DNA from 3 places in the Cohnella sp. GCM10012308 genome. Region 1 is predicted to be linked to each of the others. Evidence: riboswitches for the same ligand, from Rfam matches in the RefSeq annotation. Region 1 holds a riboswitch; each other region holds the start of a gene.
What was found. A riboswitch is a leader RNA that binds a small molecule or an ion and turns the genes downstream of it on or off. The one in region 1 is predicted to bind cyclic di-AMP.

Region 1 (4,178 bases):
TCCAAGCCTGCGGCGATCGTCGCGGCGATCGCCGGCAGCGAAGCGGCGCCTACGGCGGTGGTTAAAATATCCGCGTTGAGAATACGGCGCTTGACTTCCTCGCCATTCTTGATGTGAACGGCGGTAACGTTGCGAACCACTTCGGTCTGTTCGGATTCGTCCGCATAAGTCACTGTATATTGCTGTTGCTGCTTCAGGCGGGCAATCTGCGTCTCGTTGCGGGCGACGAAGCACACCTCGTAGCCCGACTTTGACAGCTGCATGCCGATGAATCCCCGGCCGATGTTGCCGGCACCGAAGTGCACGGCCAACGGCTTTTGATTGCGCGGACGCGGATAGGCTCTTGCGGATGTCCTTTCAGTATGCCTTGCAGCGACAATTTCATAGCGAACACTCAAATGACCTCTCCCCTTTATCATTTTTTGAATTAAATAGTAAGAATATTGCGAAAATATAAGGGGTCAGCCGGCAACCGCCTCGTTGACGATTCGATGAAAATCCAGCTCCAACAGCGATTCGACCCGGCGCAGGCAGCCGCCGAATTCAAGACGCTCGGTCAACGGATTAGGCGTTACGATGCAGCGAATGCCCGCGGCTTCGGCGGCTTTGGCGCCGTTAGGCGAGTCTTCGATCGCGATCGCCTCGAGGGCGGACACGCCGAGCGCACGCAGAGCTTGCGAATAAAGCTCGGGGCTCGGCTTCACTTCGCTGACGTCGTCGGCCGTGCGGATGCAATCGAAGTAGTCGTAGATGCCCAGCTTCTTGAGATGGGTCTCGACCCATTCCCTGCGAGAGCTCGAGGCAAGACCGATCTTGAGTCCGGCCGCCTTCGCGCTATTGAGGAAATGAAGAACGCCGGGTCGCATTTCTTCGCGTTCCATCAGCTTGCCGTGCAGCTCGTGCACCGACTCGCGGAATAAATCCGGGTCGATCGGCAGCTTGAGATCGGTGATCAGATATTCATAGGGGTTAAACTTGTGAAGGCTCGTGCCGATGCAGCCGGCGTACATGTCCAGGGACAAGTCCACCTCGTACTCCCGGTATGCGGACTTAAAAGCTTCGTACCATGCAGTCTCGGTGTCGAGGATCGTACCGTCAAAATCGAAAATAACAGCCTTTGTTCGCGATGCGATAGTCATAGGTTTTCAAATCCCTCCATGAAGTTATTCTGCTCTTCCGAACAACGGCGAGAGGGGGGACGCCGGCGATGGGCCGCTGGCAGAAAATAAAAAGACCCTTCAAACCTGAAGGGCCGCGGATTCTAAATGAAATTTAGAAAATCTAATGGACCCATCTTCAAACGCTGACGAGGTTAGCTGACGGACTCGGGTAAGATGGTACCCTACTGACCGGATCTCCTGCGATCCTGTCTCGATTCGCCCCAAAACGTGGTTCCCCCGCTCTCCGGCCGTGCCGGAAACTAAGCTTACATCCATGTTAAAGGTCCATCCAAAGGCTGTCAAGTTTGGTTAATCGATGTATGCGGTATCATTCAAAATGAATTCGCTGTCATCACGAAGTTCATTAAAAAAGGGATAATTTACATTTCTCCATTGTTCTTCTAACGCCGTGTTGACAAGCCGCTGATAAACTGAGCGGGTCAAGATCAGCGGATAAGGGGCTGGGAGCATGAGTTTGCTTCTATTAGAAAAGACGAAATCCCGGGCTGCCGAAGAGGCGCCCCGCTTAAAAACGGAAGAACGAAGCACGCAGCTTTCCGAAATCGTGCCGGTTCAAAAAGTCGAGCCGGTCGAATTCGCCAAGCATTACCCGTCCGTCGTGCTTGCGGAGTGGATTCGTTCCTGCCCGCAGGTGTCGCCGGAGCAGACTTGCGGCGAGATGGCCGAGCTATTCCGCAGGCGCCATGAGCTCGAGTGCGTCGCTGTCGTGAAGACGACGGGCGAACCGGCAGGCATCGTCATGCGTCATCGCTTCTTTAAATTGATCGGCTCGCTGTACGGCATGCCGCTGTTCGCGGACAAGCCCGTAACCAAGCTGATGGATAGCAAGGCGATGATCGCCGAGACCGACCTGTCGCCGCAGGAGCTGATCGACCGCGCCATGTCGCGGGACGAGGAGCGGATTTACGATGCGGTGATGATGACGAGCGGAGGTGCCTTTACAGGCGTCCTAACGGTAAGCGACATGCTGCAGCTCTCGAGGCTGCTGCGGCGCGAGCTTGCCGGACGCCAGATGTCGACCGTACGCGGAGCCGAACGGATGCTGCGCGACATTCGGGGATCGGTCGACCGTCTTGCCGGCGAAGCGTCGGTATCCCGCACCGGCAGCTTAGAGATTGCGGAGCTGGCCGAGCACGGACAGCAGGATTTGACTCAGATGCTGGGACTGTTCCGCCTGTGGACGGAGACGGCGGACCGCCAGGCCAGCTCGGTGGACGAGCTGCTCGCCAGAGTATCGGACACCGTCGGCATCGCCAAAATCATCGCGCAGCTGGCGGATCAGTGCAACCTGCTCGCGATCAACGCGCAGATCGAAGCGGCCAGGGCAGGCTCGCACGGTCTCGGATTTTCCGTCGTCGCGCAGGAAGTACGCCAGCTCGCCGACCAGACCAAGTCCCAGGCCAGCCAGATCCACGAGCAACTGAGCGGGATGGCGGCTTCCGCCGCCGCCGCCGCCGCGCATGTACGCGAAGGCAAGGAAGGAGCCGATCGCGGAATGCTGCAAGTTCACAAAACGGAGGACACGTTTAACCGGCTGTGGACGCGCAGCTCCGAAAACGCAAAAGGCACGGAGCATCTCGCGGCCGCATCGCGCGAAGCGTCGGTCATGTCGGAGCAGATTGCTGCGCAAGTCGCCAAGCTCGCAGCGCAGATGAACGAATCTCCGGAAGAAAAATATTAACGTTCGACATTTTTTACATTGCGTTAACAATACCCGAATACAACATTGACGATTGGTCGCTAGAATCAGAGATGTGCTTGAGAGCAAACAATATAAACACAATTTGAAAGGGGCTCTATCTCTTGAAAAAATCTCTGCTCGTACTGACGACGCTCGCGCTTGGCATCTCGCTCGCTGCCTGCGGCAAAAACGACAATTCCAATAACGCAAGCAACAACGGCGCATCCTCCAGCGCGCCTGCCAGCGCAGCCATCAGCGGCGCGTTCAGCGCAGCGGGCTCGACCGCGCTTCAGCCGCTTGTCGATCAAGCTTCTAAGAAGTTCATGGACCTGAACAAGGACGTCACGATCACCGTCAACGGAGGCGGCAGCGGCGCCGGCCTGTCCCAAGTATCCGAAGGAACCGTACAAATCGGCAACTCGGACGTATTCGCAGAAGAGAAGCTGAAGGACGCCGACGCGGACAAGGCTAAGGAACTCGTCGATCACCAAGTCGCAGTCGTATCGATCGCAGCCGTCGCCAACAAAGATGTCGGCGTGGACAACCTGACGAAGGCGCAACTGGTTGACATCTTCACCAACAAAGTAACGAACTGGAAGGACGTTGGCGGCAAGGATGAAAAGATCGTCCTCGTCAACCGCCCTGCAAGCTCCGGTACCCGCGCAACTTTCGAAAACTTCGCGCTCGGCGCGAAATCGGAAGACCTGCCTGATTCGATCACGGAAGACGCGTCCGGCACGGTTCGCAAGCTGATCTCCGAAACGCCTGGCGCAATCGGCTATCTGGCACTTTCCTACCTCGACGACACGATTCAAGCGCTGAAGTATGAAGGCGTAGAGCCGACGGCCGAAAACGTAGCGTCCGGCACTTATCCGGTTTGGGCTTACGAACACATGTACACGAAGGGCGAGCCAGACGGCGCACTGAAGGCGTTCCTCGATTACATGCTGAGCGACGATATCCAAGGCACCGACGTTAAGGATCTGGGCTACATCCCGGTTAGCGACATGAAGGTTACGCGCGACGTGCAAGGCAACGTAACCAACAAGTAATTTAATAACTTACAAGAATAGCCGGCAGAGGCGGACCTGAAAACGGGCGCCTCTCTTGCCACGTTAAGGAGAGGCTCGCATGAACATGACCCAAACCCGCCAAGCGGCGGATGCCATCGCGAAGGACGGACGCGGCAAATTCCCGAAGCACAAGCTCGAGGAACTCCGCGGCAGAGGTTACGTAATGTTTTGCGTGCTGATGCTGATCGTAATCATTTTTTCGATCGTCTACTTCATCGCTTCGAGAGGTTTGACGCCGTTCGC
Region 2 (4,178 bases), on a different contig from region 1:
CCGCGGTGCCTGCCGAGCAGGACGCGGTATACGCATAAGGCATGCCGATCATCAAATTGCTCGTCGTCGTCGCAGTCCTCGCGATGGTGCAGCGAATGCTTTTCAGTTGGCTCGGGCTGCGCAAGATTCGGTATGAACGCAAGTTCAGCGTGCCTCGGGCGTTTGCGGGGGACAAGATCTGGATGGAAGAGCGGCTCGTCAATGCCAAGTGGCTGCCGCTCCCCTGGCTGCGGGCCGAGACGCAGATGCCTGCCGCGCTAAGATTCGGCAAGGAAACGTCGGATCTCGCGGTAAGCGTCGGGCAGACGCTGCAAAACCACGCGAGCTTGTTTACGCTTGGGCCTTACACCAAGCTTGTGCGCCGTCATGAAGTGACTTGCTTGCAGCGGGGGAGATACCGGACGCAGACGCTGACGATCACGCACGGGGATCTCATGGGCATGACGAGCGGCGCATTGCAGGTCGAGTCGGATTGTTCGGTTACCGTGTACCCGAGGCTGCTCGGCGCCAGAGAGCTGCCTCGCGCGGCCCGCGAATGGATGCAGAGCGCGCTCAGCTCGCCCGACGCCTTCCGCGAGGATCATTACCATACCGCGGGCGTCAGAGCCTATCGCGGCGGCGACGCCATGAAGCAGGTCAATTGGAACGCCACCGCCAGAACCGGCGAATTGCTCGTCAACCGCAGAGAGACGATGGTTGGCGGCGACGTGACCGTGCTGCTCAACGCAGAGCTTGCCGATGCTTCGACGAACAGGCGGATTGCGCTCGAGCAGTTCGAAGAAGCGATCAGCATCGCCGCGTCCGTCGCCAAGCAGACGCTCGATAGCGGGGGCAGGGCGGGACTGATCTTCAACGGCCGCGTACAGGGCGGGGAGGCGGTCCCGCTGCGAATCGAGCCTGCGCGCGGCCGCAGCCAACTCTACGCGCTGCTCGAAGCGATGACCGGATTTGAGCCCGTCGTCCGGCTGGAGCTGGGCTATCTGCTCGGCGATCTGATCCAGGGACGGATGCGCGGAGCGAATCTGCTGCTCATTACCGCTTTTCTGACGCCCAAGCAGGAGCTGGCCGTGCGGATGCTGCGGCAGGCCGGCAACCGTGTAGAGGTCATGCTGTTGTACAAGGACAAGCAGGCATCACGCCAAGCCGCAGGAGGAACGCCATGAAGCTCATTCTCCGCAGCCTGGCTGACGCGCTCGCCGTCTACCCGCTTCTGCTGATTCTCCACGCGCAAGCCGGTCTCGCTTTCCCGACGGTCGGCTGGATCGCCCTCGCTTGGCTAAGCGCCGCGGTCGGGCGATCGCTGCCCTCGGTGCTGCGCGGCAAGCTGCCGGCGTCGCTCGTTCACTTGGCGCTCGTCGCGGCATTCATCGCCGCCGCAAGCGCCGTAGACTGGCGGCTGCTCTGGCTCGTGCTGCCGCTTGGTTTCCTGTCGTGGATCGCCCGCTTCGACTGGGCGCGCAGCGTACGCTGTGCCGTCGCGGTCGGCCTCCACGCGATCGTCCTCGCGGCGGCATCGCCGCTTGGCATTGCAGACGGCGCGAAGCCGCTGCTGCTCGCCGCGGGCATCGCCTGGCTGGCGGCGGCGCTATATTTTCAGCAGTCGAAGTCGCTGGCCGAAGCCGGTCTTCATGCCGGTCTCGTCACGAGACGGCTTGCCGCCGCGGGCAAGCGGTACCTCGCGTTGTGGGGCATCGTCGTCGCGCTCGTCTTTCTCCCGTTTGCGGGACTTCCGATCTGGCCGCAGGTCCTTCGGCTCATCCGCTGGTTGGTCTCGCGCGTCCCGGCGGGCGAACCTGCCCCCGAACAGACGCCCGAACCCGTGCAGTCCGCGCAGCCGCCGGCGTTCCCGCCGCAGGAGGGAGGCACCGGACGGCTGTGGGTATGGCTCGAGTATGCGCTGTATGTCGTACTCGCGCTGCTGGCGCTTGCCGTCGTTTATCGTCTGGCGCGGCGATATTTGCTCAGCGCCGTCTGGTGGCGGCGCATCTCCGATCGTCTGAAAGCGTGGTACGGCAGGCTGCTCGCGGGGCGGCGCGCGGCCGAGGCGGATCTCGGTTACACCGAAGAACGAGAGAGCCTGCTCCAAGGAGAAAAGCTGCTGGGCAGACTGTTCTCGCGGAATCGGTCGAAAGCGAAACGCGCGCTCGGGCGCGAGGAGTGGACGGCGATGTCGGCGGAGGACAAGGTCAGAAGTCTATATGCCGCGCTCATCGCCGATGCGGTCAAAGAAGGATACGCGCACCGCGAATCGCTTACGCCGTCGGAGACGCTCCGGGCGATCGAGGCGTGGCGCGTTCAAAACGAAGCGCCCCGGGCCCGTACGCCGGAAACGGCATCCCGAGGTTGGCTGGCGAGCGCGTCCCGTCAGCTCGGCGAGCTGTATGGCAGAGCGCGCTACGGCGGCCGGGTGAAGCCGGAGGAAGCCGAACGGCTCGGCGCGGAATTCCCCTGGAAAAAATGACGAAAAAACGGGCTTTGGCATACGACGCCAAAGCCCGTTTTTCGTGCAACTTTTTACGCAAAGCCTGTTTCGAAATCTTTACGGGGGGGTACAACCTAAGTAACCTCTCCATTCACTCCAAGCAGCAGCAAAGACCCGCTTTGGGGCGGGTCTTTGCCTAAGCCATTCCACTTCAGCCGAGTTTACACGTGATCGATTGCCACGGACGTGTAAGTGTCGGAGTCCATTACACGGCGAGCGCCGACATAGCGCTTCGCGTAATACTTTTCATCCAGATCCGAGATCGTAACACCCTTGGAAGCCGAGTGCGCAAATTTGTTGTCGCCGACATAGATGCCTACGTGGGACACGCCTTCGCCGCTCGTATTAAAGAATACGAGATCTCCCGGACGAAGATCGTCGCGAGCGACCTTGTCGCCCATGGCGAATTGGCCTTTGGACGAGTGAGGCAGCTTGACGTCGAACTTCTTGAAAACATAAGCCGTGAATCCGGAGCAATCGAAGCCGCTAGTCGTCGTGCCGCCGTAATCGTAGTCGATGCCGATCAGCTTGGAGACGGTCGAGTCGAGCTTGGAAGCTGCGGACGCGCTGCCCAACTGGAAAGCCAGGAGGCAGGTTAAAGCAAGTAGAAGTACAGTAACTTTGCGCAAAACAAGAAGCTCCTTCCAAGTGCCTACGAGGTTAGCTGGAGGGTTCGGTTGAAGGTTCCCTATGGCTTCTGCGCGAGGCAAAGCCAATTCACCCGGTAAAGACTGGTTCCCCCGTTTCCCAGTGCGCGGGAATTCGGCAGTTTTCGCACCTTAGCTTTAGAAATTCGATTTTTAGGCCCCAACTCCTGCTCCTTCAAGATTAGAAATCCTTAATGTCCCAAATCAAAAGGAATATGCTGGCGAAGTCTCATAACCCAATCACAGCAAGGGATGCGGGGTTTGCGCCCGCGAAAGGCCAAGCCTATGAATAAATGAGAAAGATTAAGAGGACGCAAGTCTTCGACAAGGCTGCAGTCGCAAGAGTATGAACGTAGTCTATGCCGCCCTCTCGACCGATATTAATAGCCTGCAAAAAAAAAGAGACGGCGCGCCGCTCATCATCCGATGAACGGCGCGCCGTCTTTTTCTGTTTATAAGCGTTATTTTAAGCCTGTTCGCGCTGCCACAAGCGATGCTGGCAGGCCGCCGTCCAGAGCGCGATCATCGACCGGACGAAGTGGAACGCCTGGTTCAGCGCGATCGCGAGCAAGCCCGTCCAGATCAGCGTGGCGCCGGATACGGCGGCGGAACCGAGCAGGGAGAGCAGCGGCAGCAAAAGGGTTACGCCGAGCAGGGGGAGCAGGCGGCTTATCGAGCGAAGCGCGCCCTGCCAAGGGCTGTCCCCTGCGGCGGCGCTGAACTGCATGAATAAGAAGGGGAGATGCACCGCCAGCATCCAGAGCGCCCAGCCCGCGGCGTAAGGGAGCATCTGTCCGAGCCATGAAGCGGCGTCGGGCATTTCCATGTATGCGTTCCGTCCGAACGGAATCAGCCAGATCGCCGGCGCCAGGGCGATCAGCTTCTCGGTGCCGTAGAGCAAGGACACCTTTTTCCACGACCGGCGGATGCCCTTGAGCACTTGGGTGCCGCCCTGCTCCTCGGCATGGGTGAAGGAGTAGTAAAGTCCCGCATTCAGAATCGGCGTGATCAGCATGCGGAAGAGGAGCATACAGCCCAGCATGAGCAGC
Region 3 (4,178 bases), on a different contig from region 1:
CGTCCGGACTTGGTGCCCAGCGCGTACGTCATCGTCAGCGGACCGAGACGCCCGATGAACATGAGGACGATAATGAGTATCTGGCCGAAGGCAGTCAAGTCCCCGGTGATCCCGGCGGACAATCCGACCGTCGCATAGGCGGACATGACCTCGAAAAGAATGAGCAGGAACGCCTGCTTCTCGGTAATCGAGAGGATCATGACGGACGTGATGACGATGGCCAGCGACAGCATCGTGACCGTGATGGCGCGGTTGACCTTGGCCCGCTCGATGCGCAGTCCGAGCAGCACGACGTCGGTACGGCCGCGAAGCATCGCCCAGACGGCGGCCGCGAGCACCGCGAACGCCGTCGTCTTGATGCCGCCGCCGGTGGAGCCGGGCGAGGCGCCGACGAACATGAGCAGCACCATCGCAAACTGCGTCGCGTCCCGCAGGGAGCCGATGTCGACGGTACTGACGCCGGCGGAACGGGTGGATACGGACTGCAGCGCGGCCGCGAGCAGCTTGTCTCCGAAGGATAAAGGCCCGAACGTGAGCTCGTTCGTATACTCGAAGATCAGGATCGTGACCGTGCCGAGCACGATGAGGAACGCCGATACCCAGAGCACGACTTTGGAATGATAGGACAGCTTGCGGCGCGTCGGCAGCTCGACCAGGTCGGAGAGGACGACAAAGCCTACGCCGCCGAGCACGACGAGCACGATCGAGAGCAGGTTCATATAAGGATCTCCGACATACCCGGCCATGCTGCGGAAGTTGCCGAACAGGTCGAAGCCGCCGTTATTGAAAAAAGAAACGCTGTGAAATACGCCGTAATAGAGCGCCTGCCGGAAATGCATCTCGTGCATGAACCGGAAGGTAAACAGCAGTGCGCCGACCGCCTCGATGCAAAGCGCATAGATAAGGACGCGCTTCACCAGCCGGACGATGCCTTCGAGACTGCCCTGGTTCATCGCTTCCTGCAGCACGAGACGGTCCTTGAGCGAGAGGCGTCGTCCGGCGAAAAACGCGAACAGCGTCCCCATCGTCATGAAGCCGAGGCCGCCGAGCTGTACGAGCACGAGCATGACCCAACGGCCGAAGACGGAGAAGTAGGCGATCGTATCGAGCCGCATCAGACCCGTCACGCAGGTCGCGGAGCTGGAGACGAAAAAAGCTTCTAGCCAAGGCGTCGGCTCGCCGGACACCGTGGAGATCGGGAGCCTGAGCAGCAGCGCGCCGACCGCGATAATGACGGCGAAGCCGATCGTCAGCACCCGAGGCGGGGAAGCATATAGCCAGCCGATGATTTTTTTAAGCAAAGTACGATTCACCTCATGTCGGCAAACGGTTGAAAAAGCGCGCAAAAAAAGACACTGGAGCTCCAGTGCCTTGGCGCACGGCGATCCTGTCTGGCAGCCTACGAGGTTAGCTGACGGGTTCGGGCCAGATCAGGCTGCCCTATCCGGCGCTTGACGCGCGCGGAATTCACCCCGGAAAAGCTTAAGTGGTTCCCCCGTTTTCTTTGCGGAAATTCGGCTGGGTAGTATGATGAAGACACGATGGTTCGGTTTCCATAAAAAACATTACACCGCATTATAGTCTGTCCGATAGGTACGCACAACAGCAGAAATGCGAAAAATCGCCTTGTATGAGGATATACGGACGTTATTAGGCCGTGTAACAGCTTTTTTACGGGGATTCTAACTCTTTCTCTTGTTTTGGCTTCAATTCCTATCGATAATAAGCGGAAGGACCAGCTATTGCGGATAAAAAGACGATGTATACGCTTTTTCAGATCAATTCGGAATCGGAGTGGATAATTTGAGATCATCCAAATGGGCTGTCGCCGCGGGAATCGGCCTTCTTATCTTCCTATTCATGCAAGTATTGCCTGCGATCGCGCCGGCTATGAAAGGCGAATCGGCCGCGATCAGCCGCGGCGAGGCAAAGCGGATCGGCCTGGCTTACGCCTCGGCGCACTGGGGAATGGATCTTGGCGAAGGGTCCGACGCGACGATCACGCATGTAGGCGACGACCGCATGGCAGCCTATATGACCAAGCACAAGCTGACCGACGAATACGACCGCGACTGGGATGCGCGTTACCCGACGGACGTCTACGCGGTCGATATCCATGCGGCCGACGGCAGCGTCGACCGCGTATCCGTCCATATGGAATCGGGCGAGGTCGTCGGCTGGGCGCGTGTCGGCGATGCCTTGACCGATGCGGACAAAGCGGCCGCAAGCGACGCAGACGCGCGGACCGCAGAAGCGATCGCCTGGCTGAAGACGCAGCCCGACTACGACGCATCGGCCTGGGAGCCTACCGGCAGCCTGACGCAAGGCGGCTCGGTCATCCTGCAGAGCCGCAAGTCCGGCTTGTCGGACGCGCACGTGCAGCTGCTCGTAAAGCCAGACAAGGTGCTTACTTACCGGTACGCGCTGCCCCAGGCATTCGCGGACGAGCTTGCGCAGCAGCGCAAGATTGCCGATAAGCTATCGATGACGGGCTTCCTGCTGCCGCAGATCGTCATGTTCGTGCTTGCCGTTATTTATGCCGCGACCTGCCGGGGATGGACATCGTTCAAACGCGGGCTGTTCCTGTCGGCGGCTTTCTTCGTCATGTACGCAGGGTTCATGTTTAATCTGCGCCCCGGATTGCGTGCTTCGTCCGTCGACATGAACGCGATCGCTTCGGAGAGCAACGTGTCGGCGCTGCTCGTCACGAACGTCGTTATTCTTTTCATTCAAGCGCTGCTCACGTACTTCGCCGCCGTCGGCGGCGACGGCCTGTGGCGCTCGATGGGCCGCTCGCTGTGGCCGCGCTGGCAGGACGCGGACTACGGCAGCCAGGTCAAAACCGCCATGAAGCAGGGCTATATGCTCGCCGTGATCCTGCTTGCGGCGCAAACGATCGTGTTGACGGCGCTTGGCCTGCTGCTCGGCAGCTATTACGGTTCCGATCCGAGCCAATCCGCCTACAATATGTACGCGCCTTGGCTGCTGCCCTTGCTCGCTTGGTGCGCCGGCATCTCGGAGGAGATCCAGACGCGCTTTTTCGGCATCGGCCTCGTGCGCAAATGGCTCGGCGCGTTCGTCAGATCCAAGCGTGCAGGCACGCACGACGCTTCAAGCCCGGGCACCGCGGTCTCCAAAGTGCTCACGTCCATCGCCGTTCTGCCCGCGACCGCCGTATGGGCTTTCGGCCATGTCGGCTATGCCGTATTTCCGTGGCAGACCCGCTTTATCGAGCTCATGATTATCGGCGCCCTTTTCGCCTGGTTTATGCTGCGATTCGGCCTCCTGACCGTTATTTTCGCCCACGTGGTCCTCGACTCTACGCTGATGGCCGTACAGATGCTGTCCGACGGGCTCTCATCCGATAATCTCGCAGGCTTCGTCAGCGTCCTGCTGCCTGCTGCCGTCGCGATGGGGATCGCCTGGCTGCACGAACGGCGGCGGGGCGGGCCTGGTCCGGCCTCGGACTTCTCGCGTTAGAGGACTTGCGGCGTAATCTCGGGATGCACGGCCGGTCTTGTCTTGACGAGCTTACGCCGCTCCAACCGTATATGCATGACAAAGTCGGCGAGCAATAATGGCGCGGCTGCCGCGAAAAACAATCCCCATTTTTTGAGCGCCGACAGCAGTAAATGGATCACGTCGCTCATCACCGCGAACCGGACCTGCCCCTGCAGGTCCGGCGTATTGCTGATCAGCGTAATGCCGTACGCCCCTTTTTTCGCAATAGAAAAGCGAAACATCGACTCGCCTTTCAACCGTTTTGCGATATAGACATCCGACCGATCCTTCGTCAAATCCAGGGAAGACCTTCCGTCGTCTACCATGGCAATGACCTGATCGAACATTACGTCGCTTGGATTGCTTGTCACGGGAGCAGGCTGTCCATGCCTATCCGGACCGTTGATGAACGCATAAAAAATTTTATATTCGCCCGGCTTTAATTGGATGACGGTTTTGGCGTTCAAGTCGACGTAATCGCGGTTGTGAAAACTGGCCAAGAAGCCGTAAGCGCTCGTCAAAAGACCGGCGAAAAGAATGCAGCCGGCGAGGATAAGCGGGGCGAATTGGCGAAAAAAAGCAAGCATGCGAATGCTCCTCAGTCAACGATTTGGATAGGAGTCAGGGCGATCGGCTAACCCTTCGTAATCTTGCTCATGATGTGAAGAAGCTCCGGC

Region 2: linked by a shared signal. The riboswitch ahead of ACFOTD_RS05535 (C40 family peptidase) and the one ahead of ACFOTD_RS24935 (HAD family hydrolase) in region 1 are both predicted to bind cyclic di-AMP.
Region 3: linked by a shared signal. The riboswitch ahead of ACFOTD_RS15025 (TrkH family potassium uptake protein) and the one ahead of ACFOTD_RS24935 (HAD family hydrolase) in region 1 are both predicted to bind cyclic di-AMP.

What each region holds. Positions count from the first base shown of each region.
Region 1 is NZ_JBHRYU010000028.1:79,227-83,404, forward strand. Features, by position in the region: gene ACFOTD_RS24930 (mannitol-1-phosphate 5-dehydrogenase) at 1-305, opposite strand, end outside; gene ACFOTD_RS24935 (HAD family hydrolase) at 462-1,139, opposite strand; cyclic di-AMP (ydaO/yuaA leader) riboswitch at 1,286-1,437, opposite strand; gene ACFOTD_RS24940 (methyl-accepting chemotaxis protein) at 1,630-2,862, shown strand; gene ACFOTD_RS24945 (phosphate ABC transporter substrate-binding protein PstS family protein) at 2,985-3,914, shown strand; gene pstC (phosphate ABC transporter permease subunit PstC) at 4,000-4,178, shown strand, end outside.
Region 2 is NZ_JBHRYU010000003.1:32,854-37,031, reverse strand. Features, by position in the region: gene ACFOTD_RS05550 (AAA family ATPase) at 1-38, shown strand, start outside; gene ACFOTD_RS05545 (DUF58 domain-containing protein) at 42-1,163, shown strand; gene ACFOTD_RS05540 (hypothetical protein) at 1,160-2,461, shown strand; gene ACFOTD_RS05535 (C40 family peptidase) at 2,644-3,111, opposite strand; cyclic di-AMP (ydaO/yuaA leader) riboswitch at 3,117-3,260, opposite strand; gene ACFOTD_RS05530 (hypothetical protein) at 3,596-4,178, opposite strand, start outside.
Region 3 is NZ_JBHRYU010000011.1:181,540-185,717, forward strand. Features, by position in the region: gene ACFOTD_RS15025 (TrkH family potassium uptake protein) at 1-1,301, opposite strand, end outside; cyclic di-AMP (ydaO/yuaA leader) riboswitch at 1,383-1,530, opposite strand; gene ACFOTD_RS15030 (hypothetical protein) at 1,804-3,480, shown strand; gene ACFOTD_RS15035 (hypothetical protein) at 3,477-4,088, opposite strand; gene ACFOTD_RS15040 (hypothetical protein) at 4,104-4,178, opposite strand, start outside.